One region of the Desulfonispora thiosulfatigenes DSM 11270 genome, then DNA from elsewhere that is predicted to be linked to it. Evidence: riboswitches for the same ligand, from Rfam matches in the RefSeq annotation. Region 1 holds a riboswitch; the other holds the start of a gene.
The links. A riboswitch is a leader RNA that binds a small molecule or an ion and turns the genes downstream of it on or off. The one in region 1 is predicted to bind cyclic di-GMP.

Region 1 (7,497 bases):
ATCTTGAGACCTGCTAGCAAATTCATCCATTAAATTATAGATTAAACTTGAATCCTTTTGATATTGTACTCCGATATCGACCATCTCTTGATAATCTGCTTTAACCTGATTATCAATAAATCCCAAAACACCATTTGCATTATCTGATAGATTTTGAAAGGCTTCTTGGACTTGTCTAATTACCACATCAATTTTACCTACTGTGCTACTAGATTGTTCTGCTAATTTGCGTACTTCATCAGCTACTACAGTAAATCCTCGGCCTTGTTCTCCCGCTCTTGCCGCTTCAATAGCAGCATTTAAGGCTAATAGATTTGTTTGTTCTGCTATATCAGAAATAACCTGGGCCATATTTACGATATCATCTACAACTTGTCCTTCTTTAATAGCCTTTAAGATATTTGCTTGTTTTTCGGTATATAATTCATTGGCAACCTTTTGCGAATTAGTAGCATTTTCTTTGATTTCTTCTGCCCTTTTTTCAATTTGATTTACTATCTTTTGCCCTTCTTCTGCTTTTTTAGTTAAATTAGTTACGATAGAAAATGTTTCCTGAGAAGAAGCTGAAACCTGTTCAGTTATCGCACTTGTCTCTTCCATACCAGCGGCTATTTCTTGCGTACTTGCATTAATTCCTTCTACTTGAGCTGTAATTTCTTCAGTATTTGCTGAAAGTTCTTCACTAGAAGCAGATAATTCCTCAGAACTTACTCTTATTTCTTGAATTAAATCCTTTAAATTAGTAATCATTTCTCTAAAATTACCAGCTAATTTTCCAATTTCATCTTCACCATTAACATCTATATCTACTATTAAATTACCACTAGCAACCTCACTTGTAATTTGGGAAAGATTCTTTAACGGTATTAATATCCGTCTTAATAAGTATAAAACTATCACGACTAATAAAATAATTATTGCTATTCCCATAGTTATACTTGAGCGAGCTTGTTTAATTACGGGATCATCAAGTACTTGTTCAGGAATAATTACTCCTAACGCAAATCCTGTCGATTTGATGGGTTGGTAAAAGGTATATTGCATCTCACCCTTAAAATCAGCTAAACCCCAACCTTCCTTTCCAGCAACCATTTCCTGTCCAATTTTACCTGCTTCATCTTCAAGATCTGTTATATTAGTTGACAAGATTAATGACTCATCTTTATGAGCTGTAAAAATTCCGCCTCTATCTACTAAAAAAGCATAACTACCTTCATACGGATCTAAGGCATTAACTATGTTATTTACCACTTCTGTAGAAAGGTCTATAGTCATAAGTCCTAAGAAATGATTTCCATCATAAACAGGGGTTGATAAGGTTACAACTGGTTTTCCTGTAAGTTTATCTATATACGGATTAGTATAATATGTCTTATTTTCTTGCTTTCCTTCCACATACCAATCCCTTTGACTTAAGATATAGTCATCACCATGATATGCTTCGCTGACATCATAAATATTTTGGGTACTTTCAGAAGCAAAGTAAATATTAAAAATATTCTTATCCCTTTCCACCACAGCTTTTATAGTAGATATGTAAGAATTATATTCTGCTTGTCCCATGTAAGTGGACGGATTACGATCTCTAGCCAACTCTACTTTTTTCGCAAAATCAATAATATCATTTGTGTCTGCTAAGGTTTCTAATATACCCATGTATCTTGTAAAATAGGAATCTATTTCCGCTGCTGCTCCCTTTGCAGCTTGTACCCCAGTATTATGTGCTCCTTCCCAGCCTACATTTTTAATGCCTTTAATATTTGTGCTGATGATGAAAACTAGGCCAATAGTTATTACAAGAATTACTGGAACAATAATTTTTGCCGCTAAAGACTTATTACTCCATTTCATTGGCTACACCCCTTTATATAATATTCCATAATTTCACCTTTCTTCTTTAATTTCATATTTTTTTTCTTTTGTGGACTTTAAAAAACAGCCCATAAATGGCTGTCAAAAGACAAAACATTTAACGGTAACCTGGCTATCATAGCTTGCGCCTTAGATCCATGGCTTTGCGTCCTACTTTTTCAAATAGTTTGCCTTTTTCAATAAATTGTATATAGTAATTATTTGGTATATTTATTATATTTTGTCGAATTTTCCCTGCATATAGCATTTTAGCATACTTTAAATAAAAATATAATCATCTTTTTTAATTTTACTCTTTACAATTTATAACAAAAAACCCTCGGTCAATATTTCTATTGTACCAAGGATTTTTTCTACTATATTTTATTGTGTTGGAGTTAGATTTATTAAACCTTTTGTCCAGGCAAATGAAGCGATTTTTACTCTATTATCCACATCAAGCTTCTCCATTATATTACATAAATGATTTTTTACCGTGTTTTCAGAGATATATAAAGAGTTTGCTATTTCTTTGTTCGTAACACCCTCAGCGACCAATCTAATTATTTCATATTCCCTTTCTGTGATATTATGGGTCTTATAATTTGGTTCTATAGTATGAATTTCCAGTAATTCTTTGAATATTTGTTTACCGATAGATTTATCCAAGGCTACTTCTCCGTTTAAAATTTCCTTAGTTTCTAAAATTAACTCAGTTACTTCTATATCCTTATTAAGTAAGCCGTGTACACCACAAGTTATATACTCAATTAAATTATTTTCATTTTTATAATCATTTAAAACCACTAATTTACTCTCTGGAAAAAGGCCCTTAATTCTTTGAATAATCTTAATTTCATCTACCTCTATGTCTTCTATATCTAAAAAAATAACATCCGGCCTTAATGAGTTACTATTTTCTAACTTATCTAAATCAAGTCTAATTTCATCTATTATTTGAAAGCCTTTAATTGTGGTTAGCACCTTTTTTAATTTTTGTCGAAACAAATCATGATTATAAATAAGTAGGGTTTTTACTTCAACCAAACTACATCACTCCTTATCTTTATTAATTTTAAGAATTACATACATCGCAACTAAATTTGTATAACCACTTTCTATTATAAGTTTTTATTATGCTATATATAAAAATAGCCTATAAGTACCATATCAAAATACTCCCACCTTTTATATACTGTTATTAAGATATAAGATTTTTATCACAAGCATAAAAAATAAAAGGAGGTTTTTATCATGTCTGATGATACGGTTGTTGCTAGTAAGTTCACATGGTCTGATTTACTGAAAAAGGAAGATTGGTGGGCAATCTGGGCTGCTTTTATAATTATAAGCCTAGCATTTATCAGTAACTTTACGGAATTATTTAATTTAAAGGCTGTAAAACCACAAAAATGGGGTTCAGCAGAAGCTCCATCTATCCTCAGTTCATTTGACGGTATAATGCCTAACTTACTATTTCTCTTAATTGGTCTAGTGATCCTTTTTGGTTTAGGTATAAAAATAATGGAAGGTAAATCCACTAAATTCTCAATCGGTTTTGTTGGAATATTCATTCTAGCTACATTTGCATATTTCTTTGCTAATCATTATTTAATTGGAACCTATTTAGGGTATGCCTTTTGGGCATTAGGTTTAGGTTTACTAATTTGTAATACAGTTAAAACACCCGAATGGTTAAAACCAGCAATTAAAACAGAGTTTTATATTAAAACTGGATTAGTTTTATTAGGAGCTGAAATTTTATTCTCTAATATTGTCAGCTTTGGAATGTATGGTTTAGGTATTGCTTGGTTTGTAACTCCAGTAGTAGTAATATTTATGTGGCTCTTTGGTACAAAAGTTCTAAAAATGGTTAGTAAGCCTATGGTTATGGTAATCGCAGCTGCAACTTCTGTTTGTGGGGTTTCAGCAGCGATAGCCGCAGCCGCAGCCTCTAAAGCAAAAAAAGAAGACTTAACATTCGCAATTGGCTTAACTTTAATCTTTACAGTTCTAATGATGGTATTTATGCCTCTTGGTCTAAAAGCAATTGGTATGGATCCAATAATCGGTGGAGCTTGGATGGGTGGAACAATTGATGCTACAGGTGCAGTTGTTCTAGCTGGTGAAGCCTTAGGTCCAGAAGCAGGTCAAGTAGCAGCTATGGTTAAAATGATTCAAAACGTACTCATTGGAGTCATCGCCTTTGCTATCGCTATATTCTGGGTAACTAGAGTTGAAAGAGATCCTAATGGTCCTAGTGTTGGAATAAGTGAAATCTGGCACAGATTCCCTAAGTTTATCCTAGGATTTATCTTTGCTTCACTTTTCTTCTCTTTCATAATCGAACCTGGCCTTGGAACTGAAACAACTAATAGTGTTTTAAAAATGACTAAAGGTTTTAGAGGATGGTTCTTCTGTTTAGCATTTATTAGTATCGGTTTAGAATCTAACTTTAAAGAGATGGCTGAATCAGTGCAAGGTGGTAAACCTCTAACTTTATACCTTGTGGGTCAAACATTTAACTTAGTTTTAACTTTACTAGTTGCATGGTTATTATTAAGTGGTATTATTTTCCCAGTACCAACCCTAGTATTTTAATATTAAATACTGAGCAACACCATTTAAATGGTGTTGCTTTTTTAAAACCTTTTATCAAAATATTTAAGAATACGCCAACAAATAAGGCCCCATCCTAAAAATAAACTAAAAAATATAATTGGATGATTAGTCCCAAGATTCATAGTATAAAAAATCTTTTCAAATCCTTCTAAATCAGTATAATAATAATCTCCTGCTCCATAATCTCCATCACTCATATTACCTGGATCCATAAAAATTGTTGTAACTGCAGCAATTAAAACGAGAACTAATATAATAATATTAACTGTAACAAAAATACTCCGTTTCTTCTTAACTTTCTTTATATTATTATCCTTTTGCGAATCGATTTTTTTCACCCCCTATATAACTTATGCTTATTGAACATATACATGAACATCTTATGTATTCTATTTCATTTTTAAATCTCTAATTCCTTTTTAATATTAAGAATATTTATCCCTTGCGTAAAGGTTCTGATGTTTATCATCTAAATCAACTTTTTATATAGTAAGTAAAATTTCTTCGTGCAATAAAAAATATCTAATATTATAATAATACTTGATTGGCATAAATAAATTTATGATTTATAAGTATTTAATAAAGAATTAACACAATAGGAGTATTGAAATGAAAAAATCATTATTATTCGGAATATTTGCATCATTTTTCTTTGCCTTTACCTTTATTTTAAATCGTCAAATGAATCTTGCTGGAGGTAGCTGGGTTTGGAGTGCATCTTTAAGATATCTTTTTATGTTTCCAATTTTATTTGGCATTGTCAGATATAAAAACGAGCTAAGAGAAGTCTATTTAAATATAAAAGAAAACCCTGTCCCATGGTTTGTCTGGAGTACAGTCGGATTTGGGTTTTTCTACGCCCCCCTTTGCCTAGGTTCTACTTACGGAGCTTCATGGATGGTGGCAGGTACATGGCAAATTACTATTATAGCTGGAGCATTATTAACGCCCTTATTTTATACACATATTCAGACACGAGAGGGAATCATAAAAAAAAGAAATGAGCTCCCTAAAAAAGGCTTAATAATGTCAATAATTATTTTAGCCGGAATTTTCTTAATTCAGTTTCAACAAGCTCAGGCTATTTCTTTATCTAATACTTTAATAGGAATTATACCTGTTGTTATTGCTGCATTTTCTTATCCTCTAGGAAATAGAAAGATGATGGAAGTGTGTGGTAATAGGCTTAACACCTTTCAAAGAGTTTATGGGATGACCCTTTGTTCGCTGCCTTTTTGGCTAATCTTATCGAGCTACGGAATTTACACCGTAGGATTACCAAGCCACAATCAAGTAGTACAATCACTTATAGTGGCTATTTTTTCTGGGGTTATTGCTACTATTTTATTTTTTAAAGCAACTGAAATGGTACGAACTAATCCTCCTAAATTAGCTGCTATCGAAGCAACCCAATCAGCAGAAATTATCTTTGCCCTATTAGGTGAAGTTATCCTCTTAGGTGGTAATTTGCCTAACTCATATGCTTTATTTGGAATGTTCTTAGTAATTTTAGGGATGATTTTAAATAGTTTAACTTCAAATTCATAACAAAAAGATAGTAAATTTAATTACTATCTTTTTAAATTTAAACAATCCTTATGCACTTTTTAAAATCTTAATAATATCCTTAAATTTAACCTTATTCCCATACATTAAAGTGCCCATACGATAAATCTTAGCTGCTAACCATCCTATTAACCCTGTTGTTAAAATTAAAATGCTTAAAGAAATTATGATTTCTAAATTTGAAACAGTTCCCATAGATATTCTCACAAACATAGCCATAAAGGAACTAAATGGGATAAAGGACGCAACCTTTAATAATGACCCTTCCGTATTTTGCATACCTACAATCGCAATAAAGAACACTACGACGAATAAAATAGTTATCGGGGCTGAACTTGAGCTTATATCCTCAGTTCTTGATACTAAAGCTCCTAAGGCTCCATAGATAAAGGCATAAATAAGATAACCCAAAGTTCCAAAAACAAAAAATGTTAGTAAAATATTTTCTGGCATTTCAAAAATAAAATCCAAACTATTGTTCCAGGCACCTTTATTTAAATGATAAGCTATAATCCCCGTTAAAATGATTAAGGCGAATTGAATGATTCCTGCTAAAGCTCCTCCAATTACCTTACCAAACATTAAATTACTACTCTTTGTACTCGTAATTAAAACTTCCATAGTTCGGTTACTTTTTTCACTAGCCACAGACGTCGCTATCAGTTGGCCATAAAGAATAATCATAAAATAAAGACCAAAGATCAAAATATAAGTATATACAAAATTTTTCTCACTATCTTTTCCTAAAACCTTAGTATCAGCCTCTATTTGAGGATAAATTATCCCTTCGATTTCTGTATATTCTATACCCCTCTTTTCTAGTTCAGCTGTGCGATAAACTTCTGTTAAGGCATCTTCAAAATTAATCTGGTCTAAATCCATCATTTGATTATTTTTAATTACATACTCATAGTTGGTGGGACTTTTAATAATATATCCTGCTGTAAATTCCTCAGAGGTAACCTTTTCTTCTAATTCTTTACTAGTATTTGCTTTAACCAAAGTACCCGCTAGAAAGCTATCCTGTAGCTTTGTTATATTAGAAATTTGCTCTTTTTCATCAACATAGCCATAAAGTCGATCCCCCGTGTCTTCGCTTACATTATCTGTATCCCCATTAATTCCATCGCTAGAATCAGAGCTAAAAAAGGCATCCTGGATCGTTGGCACAGAAAGTCCAATAGCTAGAAGCAAACAAAGAATTATAGTTGGAATTATAAAAGACTTGTTTTTCATAAATCCCATTAATTCAAATTTTAAAACAATCCAAAAATCTCTCATTAGTTAGCACCTACCTTTTGGACAAATATATCCTCTAGCCTAGGTTCATACACAGAAAATTGTTCAATATCTATATCAATTTCACCAAGTGCCTGTAAAAAATCATTTTTCGTATGTGACCCTAATAACTCTATAACTAAATATTCTTTTCTCTTTTCGATTACCTTTACAATTTTG
Region 2 (7,497 bases), on a different contig from region 1:
CCTTTTAAAAATTATTGCTGGTACTGAGAGTATCGATAAAGGAAATATTATTAAAAAAAGCGACCTACGCTTAGAGTTTATGTCTCAAAATCCTGATTTTGATGATGAAGCTACCATTTTAGAGCAAGTCTTTAAAGGAAACTCACCCCTAATGAAAGTTTTAAGAGACTATGAAGAAACCATGAATAAGGTTAATAATAATCCAAGTGATACGAAGCTACAGCAAAAACTTCTTTCTCTTAGTCAAAAGATGGATGACTTAAAGGCTTGGCAAATAGAAAGTGAAGCAAAGACTGTACTTACTAAATTAGGAGTAACAGATTTTGAAAAAAAAGTAGGAATTCTTTCTGGTGGGCAAAGAAAAAGAATTGCCTTAGCTAGTGCCTTAATTAGTCCCTGTGATTTATTAATTTTAGATGAACCGACAAATCATTTAGATAATCAAACAATTGATTGGCTAGAAGAATATTTAAAAGGTTATAAAGGTGCATTAATTATGGTTACCCATGATAGATATTTTCTAGATAGGGTAATTAATAATATCGTTGAAATCGATAAGGGAAAGGTCTATAAATATACAGGCAATTATTCTTATTTTCTAGAAAAGAAAGTAGAAAGACAGCAAAGTGCGGAAAGCTCTGAGTTAAAAAGACAAAATATCTTTCGAAATGAATTAGCTTGGATTAAAAGAGGGGTTAGGGCAAGAGGAACAAAGCAAAAGGCGCGTATTGATAGATTTGAAGATTTAAAAGATTCAAAATTAGATTTACATAAAGACAAATTAGAAATTAAGGCAGTAGCAAGTAGACTAGGTAAAAAGGTTATAGAACTTGAAAATATAAGCAAAAAATTTAATGATCAAAATGTTATAGATGATTTTAGTTATATTTTCACAGGAGATAGTAGAGTGGGAATTATTGGTCCTAATGGAATAGGTAAATCAACTCTTTTAAATATAATAGCAGAGCGAATAACTGCAGATAGTGGAATTTTAGAAATTGGTCAAACAGTGAAATTAGGTTGTTTTTTCCAAGAGAACTATGAAATTAAAGAAGATTTACGTGTTATCGAATATATTAAAGAAGTAGCAGAGTTCTTACCAGACGGGGAAGGTAACTTAATTAGTGCTTCACAAATGTTAGAGAAATTCTTATTTCCCCCTGAAAAACAGTGGACATCCATTGCCAGGCTTTCGGGTGGAGAAAAGAGAAGATTATATCTATTAAGAGTATTAATGCAGGCTCCTAATGTTTTATTACTAGATGAGCCAACGAATGATTTAGATATTGAAACTTTAACTATTTTAGAAAATTATTTAGATGAATTTCCAGGGGTAGTAATTGCAGTATCTCATGACCGCTATTTTTTAGATAAGGTAGCTGAAAATATTTTTGCTTATCAAGAAGGGGGAATTATTAAAACCTTCGTGGGTAATTATTCAGAGTATTTAGAGTATAAAAGCATTAATGAGATATCAGAGGAAAAAATAATAATCAAAGAAAAAAAGGATCCTCTACTAAAGACAAAAGAGCCAGTATTAAAGTTAACCTATAAAGAGCAAAAAGAGTTTGAGCAAATTGAAGATATTATTACACAAATGGAAGAAGAATTAGAAAAGGTTTCGGAGGAAATCAATATAGCCGGTAGTAATTATGTTTTACTAGAAGAATTAACAAATAAGCAGCAAGAACTAGAAAAGGAATTAGAAGAAAAAATGGATCGCTGGGCTTATTTAACTCAATTAGCCGAGGAAATAGAAGAAAATAAAAAAATAAGCAAAAATGTTAAAGAAGAAAGCTAATACATTAAAAATATTTAGTAATTAATCAAGCAATAAGGGCATAAACTTAGATTTAATAATCTATTTAGAGTTAAAAGTAAATATATAGTTAAGAATATTTTTCAAGCTGAAACTGCGTAAATAAATCTAAATAATTGGAAATACACTATACATATGGATAAATTTGAATTATAATAGAACAACATTCCAATTGATAAATAACGTATACATGGATAAGGGCAAATCATTTGAAAAGATGAGACGCAAAGCTATGGGTCTAAAGCTTAAGGCTATGGCTGCCAGGCTGCCAATGATAAAAACACATTAATTGTGTGCTTATTATTGGTGGCCTTTTTTTGTATTATTATAAGATATTTCAAGGGGGAAATAATGATGAAATGGTTTCGGAATCATTTAGCAAGTAAGTTAATTATACCGACAGTAATACTTTTAATAATTGGATTTTCTACGATGATTGTATTAGGTAATACTCAAATGGAAAAGGCAGTCTGGGAGGAAGTAGAAGCCGAAGGAAGCTTAGGGGTAAGAGCTGCTTCAGCGGAAATTCAAGCATATTTTAATAAATATGTTAGCCTTTTAACTATGGCAAATAGTAATGAAATAATTAACTTAGCCAGCAAAATGGAGGGGCGTGACCTTTCAGCCTATTTAGGAACACCTGAATATGATAGATTTATAAATTTAACAAAACGACTTTCTGATAATGATCCTCAAGTAATAGATATTTATATAGCTTCAGAAATTAGTAAATCTAATATAGCTATGTCCGGTTGGATTCCTGATGATGATTATGATTGTACGCAAAGACCATGGTATATTGAGGGGAAGGCAAAAAATGATATTTATTTTGCCAAGCCCTATATAGATGTCGATACTAAAGATAGAATTGTTACTATGAGTAGACCCATTTATCAAGGAGATAAATTTCTAGGCTTATTAGCTGTAGACTTAAGTTTAAAAGAAGTAAACGAAATAATAAGCTCCATGCAAAATTTCGAGGGAGATTTAATATTTATGTTAGGTGAGGATGGTACTTTTATTGACCATCCTGATGAAAAATTAGTGCTTACGCAAAGTTTAGACATTAAAGGGGATATTAATAATATTTTCACTAAAATGGTTAAAGGCGAGACGGGGTATGGTGAAGCGGAATTTGGCGGATTACAAAAGGTTATTTTTTATCACCCGGTTAAGTTAACAAATTGGTCAATTGCGATTTCCGTTCCAAAGGAGATTTTAACTGCACCAATTATTAAAGATACTAGGCAAAATGCCTTAATTGGAGCAATAATTGTAATTGTCATAAGTTTAGTAATTTTCTTTATGGTAAGATATTCACTGCGCCCTTTAGGAGAGTTAAATAAATTAACTAATGAAATAGCAGAAGGTAATTTAGATGTAGATATAGAGGTAAAGGGTACAGATGAGGTTGGAAGGTTAGCTGGTAATTTCCAAAGAATGTCTGATAATTTACGAGATTTAGTGGAGGACATAAAAGCAGATGCTGTGAAGCTAAGCGCTTCAAGCGAAGAATTATCAGCTAATATTGAAGAAATAGCAGGTCAAACGCAAAATATTACTTCAAGTAGTCAAGAAATAGCAGCAGGGGTAGAAGAAACAAGTGCTTCAACAGAAGAAGTATCAGCAATTTCAGCTGATATTAATACATCTGCCATAGATCTAGCTAAAAGAGCAAGTACAGGAAGTGAAGAAGCAAGTAAAATTAAGCAAAGGGCAGAAAAGTTTACAAAGGATGCTCAGGCTGCACTTGAAGATACCAACGCGTTATTTAGTCAAAGACAGGCGGCAATTTTAAAATCTTTAGAACAAGGTAAGGTAGTGGAAAAAGTAGTGCAAATGACTAAGGTAATTTCAGACATTGCTGAGCAAACTAATCTATTAGCCTTAAATGCAGCAATCGAAGCAGCCAGGGCAGGAGAACAAGGACGTGGTTTTTCAGTGGTAGCTGAGGAAGTAAGAAAGTTAGCTGAACAATCTAAACAAACTGTAGGAGAAATTAGTCCAATTATTGATCAAGTGCAAGATGCATTTAAGAATTTAGCCGAAGATACAAACGGAATTTTGAAGTTCATGGTAGAAAAGGTTGGAGCAGATTACAAACTTATGCTTGGTACAGGAGAGCAATATCAAAATGATTCTGATTATTTAGCAGGGATAGTAGAGGAATTTAAAAATAAAGCTGATCAGATTAAAGATTCTACCGACGAAGCTAGTATGGCTATGGATCAAATTGCTACTACGGTAGAAAATGCCAACGCAGGTACGCAAGATATTGCAAATAACATAGGTGAAACGACAAAGGCCTTAGAAGAAGTAGCTCATGTAACTCAGAAGCAAGCAGAAGTAGCAGATAGATTAATTAAATTAGTAGGGAAGTTTAAGGTATAAAAAGGAGCGACTTTAAATCATGAATTTAAAGTCGCTCTTCTTTTTTAAAGATGATATACTACTAGAGTAATTTTATATATAGAGGAGATTAACCATGAGTGTATTATTAGTAGAAAATGTTAGTCATGATTTTGGGGGCAGGAAAATTTTAGAAGATGCCTCATTTCGTTTATTAAAAGGGGAACATGTTGGATTAGTAGGAGCTAATGGAGAAGGTAAAACTACCTTTTTAAAAATAATTACAGGTGATATCATGCCGGATGCTGGGAAGGTTGAATGGTCTAATCGTGTTACAGTAGGTTATTTAGATCAGCATACTTCTTTAGCTAAGGGGCAAAGTATTAGAGAAGTGTTACGTGAAGCTTTTCAGGGTATGTTTGATTTAGAAGCAGAAATGTTAAGTTTATATGATAAAATGGCTGAAGCAAGTAGCGATGAAATGGATAAAATCATGGAAGATACAGGAGAAATTCAAGGCATTCTAGAAACGAGTGGTTTTTATACAATTGATGCTAAAATTGAAGAAGTTGCTAATGGATTAGGTCTAGGTGAGATCGGATTAGATAAAGATGTAGATGATTTAAGTGGTGGTCAGAGAACAAAGGTTTTATTAACTAAACTCTTACTGCAGAATCCAACCATTTTAATTCTCGATGAGCCGACTAACTATTTAGATGTGGAACATATTGAATGGCTTAAAAGGTATTTAAAAGATTATGAAAATAGCTTTATCCTAGTATCGCATGATGTTCCTTTTATGAATGAAGTTGTAAATGTAATTTATCATGTAGAAAATGCAATTTTAACTAGGTATACAGCTAATTATGAAGAATTTATGAGAATGCACCTATTAAAAAAAGAACAACAATTAAAGGCATATGAAAAGCAACAAAAGGAAGTAGAAAGATTAGAAGATTTCGTAGCGCGTAATAAGGCAAGGATATCTACGACAGGGCGTGCAAAAAGTAGACAAAAGCAATTAGACAAAATGGAAAGAATAGAAAAACCACGTGAAAAGGTTAAACCTGAGTTTAGGTTTAAAGAAGCAAGAGCAGCAGGAAAATATATTTTTGAAGCCAAGGATTTAGTCTTAGGTTATGACTCCGCCTTAACAACTTCTTTAAATGTTTCTTTAGAAAGAGGACAGAGAATAGCCATTAAAGGAGTAAATGGATTGGGTAAATCAACATTATTAAAAACCTTGCTTGGCATAATTAAGCCTTTTGCAGGTCAAGTTAAGTTAGGTGAATATCTTTTCCCAGGGTATTTTGAACAAGAGGATAAAGAAAATGGGGACAAAACTGCCTTAGAAGAAGTATGGGACGAGTATCCTAATCTTACAAATTTTGAAGTGCGTCAAGCCCTAGCTAAATGTGGGTTAACTAATGAACACATTACGAGTAAGATGAAGGTTTTAAGTGGTGGTGAAAATGCTAAAGTTAGACTATGTAAATTAATGCTTAAACAAATTAATTTTTTAGTCCTGGATGAGCCTACCAATCACTTAGATGTAGATGCCAAAGAAGAATTAAAAAGAGCTATCAAAGCCTTTAAAGGAACAGTTCTCTTAGTATCCCACGAACCAGAATTTTATGAGGATATTGTTACAGATATTTGGAATGTAGAAGACTGGACGACTAAAGTTGTTTAATCTAAGTAGTTGCTGAAAAATTTCAAATAAAAAAACCTCCATAATTAATTTTAAAAATTGATTACGGAGGTTTTTTATACAATTATTATCTTGCAAGAAACTTTTAAAACATAAATAAATCAAAAAGGAGAATCTTTTATGAATAAGTTGATGTCGGTGCATGAAACAGAGGATTTTATACATAATAATGAGTGTGCAATGCTTTATTTTAGCTCGGTAGAATGTTCAGTGTGCGTGAGCGTGTGGAATCAACTACAAAACTTATTGAAAAGTTTTCCACATATTAAAGTTGCAAAAATAGAAGTACCAGAAGTATTAGAGGTTACAGGAGAATATTCAATTTTTACGGTGCCAGTAGTTGTTTTCTTTTTAGAGGGCAGGGAAATCTTACGACAAGGTAGATTTTTTAATTTCAATGAGTTAGAACAAAAATTAAGTAGATACTATCAATATTGTAATTAAAATTTGCAAATACTTTATTATCATAATTTAGGTTTCAATGTTTAGATAACCTTTAGTTAACACAATAAAAATAGGTTTATCCAAGATATAAAAGCAGAAAAGCATGAAAAAGAAGGAACTTTTTAAGCCTAGGCGAATAGAGAGTAAGGACTACAAGGCAAAGGAGTCGGTAATAAATGAATATAGCAAATATACTAAGGTCAATTTATAGTCTAATCTTAATTTTAGGCGGAATATTATGTTTAACTATGGATTATCTTCAAACCTCAGGTAAATCTTTATTTTTTATTTTTGCGCTATTTATTGTAAGAGGTGGATATGAGCTTAATAAGGTTAGAAAAAATAAGGCTAGTGATATATGGGAAGAATTTTTGTATATTCATCGCTCTAAACTGCTAATTTTTTATTATTTATTTCAACTTATCTTTGTTATAGTAGGGATAGTAAGTATAAATATAAATTATCAAGACCAACTATCATTGACAGGATATCTTATTGGATTATCCTTTATAATCTTTGGGTTTTTGGGTCTAACAGATATTTATAGATATATTAAATATACAGAAAAGATGCAGCAACAGGAAATAGAACTTAAACGAGAAAATATCAATAATAGTGAAAATAATAAAAACATCACAAATAATAAGAATAAAGATATTATAGAAATAAAAGAAAAATATCGAGAAAAACGCAGAAATGAAATCAAAGAAAACATTAAGAACAGGTTGCAGATAACCAACAAACTAAAACTTAAAAATAGATTTAAGATTAATAATAAGAAGTATTTGAAGAACCTGCAAAAGAATAAATTAAAGCCACAATCTTTAAGCAAAATAGGTGAAAAAGAGATAGGTTTAAATAATAAAGAAATAAATAATAAAAATTCAAATAAGACAGATGTAGATAATTTGATTAAATATGATAAATTTAAAACTACTAATCATAATTCTCTTAATGTTAAAAATACAGAGATTCAAGCTGCCTCAAATGAAAAGATTATTGACTTTTCAGAAATGAAAAAAGCTCGAGAACAAGGAAAAAAGGAGCAACAAGAAAAAGGTTTACTATAAAGCAGTAACTCGAGGAAATATTTACTATAAAAAATATAGAGTTAGTAAGTTATATTAATATAAAAAGAGAGTTAGTTACATTAATATAGAGACATTTTTGAGGA

Region 2: linked by a shared signal. The riboswitch ahead of B8965_RS04390 (methyl-accepting chemotaxis protein) and the one ahead of B8965_RS03145 (methyl-accepting chemotaxis protein) in region 1 are both predicted to bind cyclic di-GMP.

What each region holds. Positions count from the first base shown of each region.
Region 1 is NZ_FWWT01000012.1:21,207-28,703, forward strand. It holds gene B8965_RS03145 (methyl-accepting chemotaxis protein) at 1-1,851, opposite strand, end outside; cyclic di-GMP riboswitch class I at 1,972-2,054, opposite strand; gene B8965_RS03150 (LuxR C-terminal-related transcriptional regulator) at 2,236-2,898, opposite strand; gene B8965_RS03155 (YeiH family protein) at 3,106-4,452, shown strand; gene B8965_RS03160 (hypothetical protein) at 4,494-4,811, opposite strand; gene B8965_RS03165 (DMT family transporter) at 5,083-6,021, shown strand; gene B8965_RS03170 (ABC transporter permease) at 6,070-7,320, opposite strand; gene B8965_RS03175 (ABC transporter ATP-binding protein) at 7,320-7,497, opposite strand, start outside.
Region 2 is NZ_FWWT01000013.1:132,342-139,838, reverse strand. It holds gene B8965_RS04395 (ABC-F family ATP-binding cassette domain-containing protein) at 1-1,801, shown strand, start outside; cyclic di-GMP riboswitch class I at 2,009-2,092, shown strand; gene B8965_RS04390 (methyl-accepting chemotaxis protein) at 2,174-4,210, shown strand; gene B8965_RS04385 (ABC-F family ATP-binding cassette domain-containing protein) at 4,305-5,861, shown strand; gene B8965_RS04380 (thioredoxin family protein) at 6,000-6,323, shown strand; gene B8965_RS04375 (hypothetical protein) at 6,500-7,393, shown strand.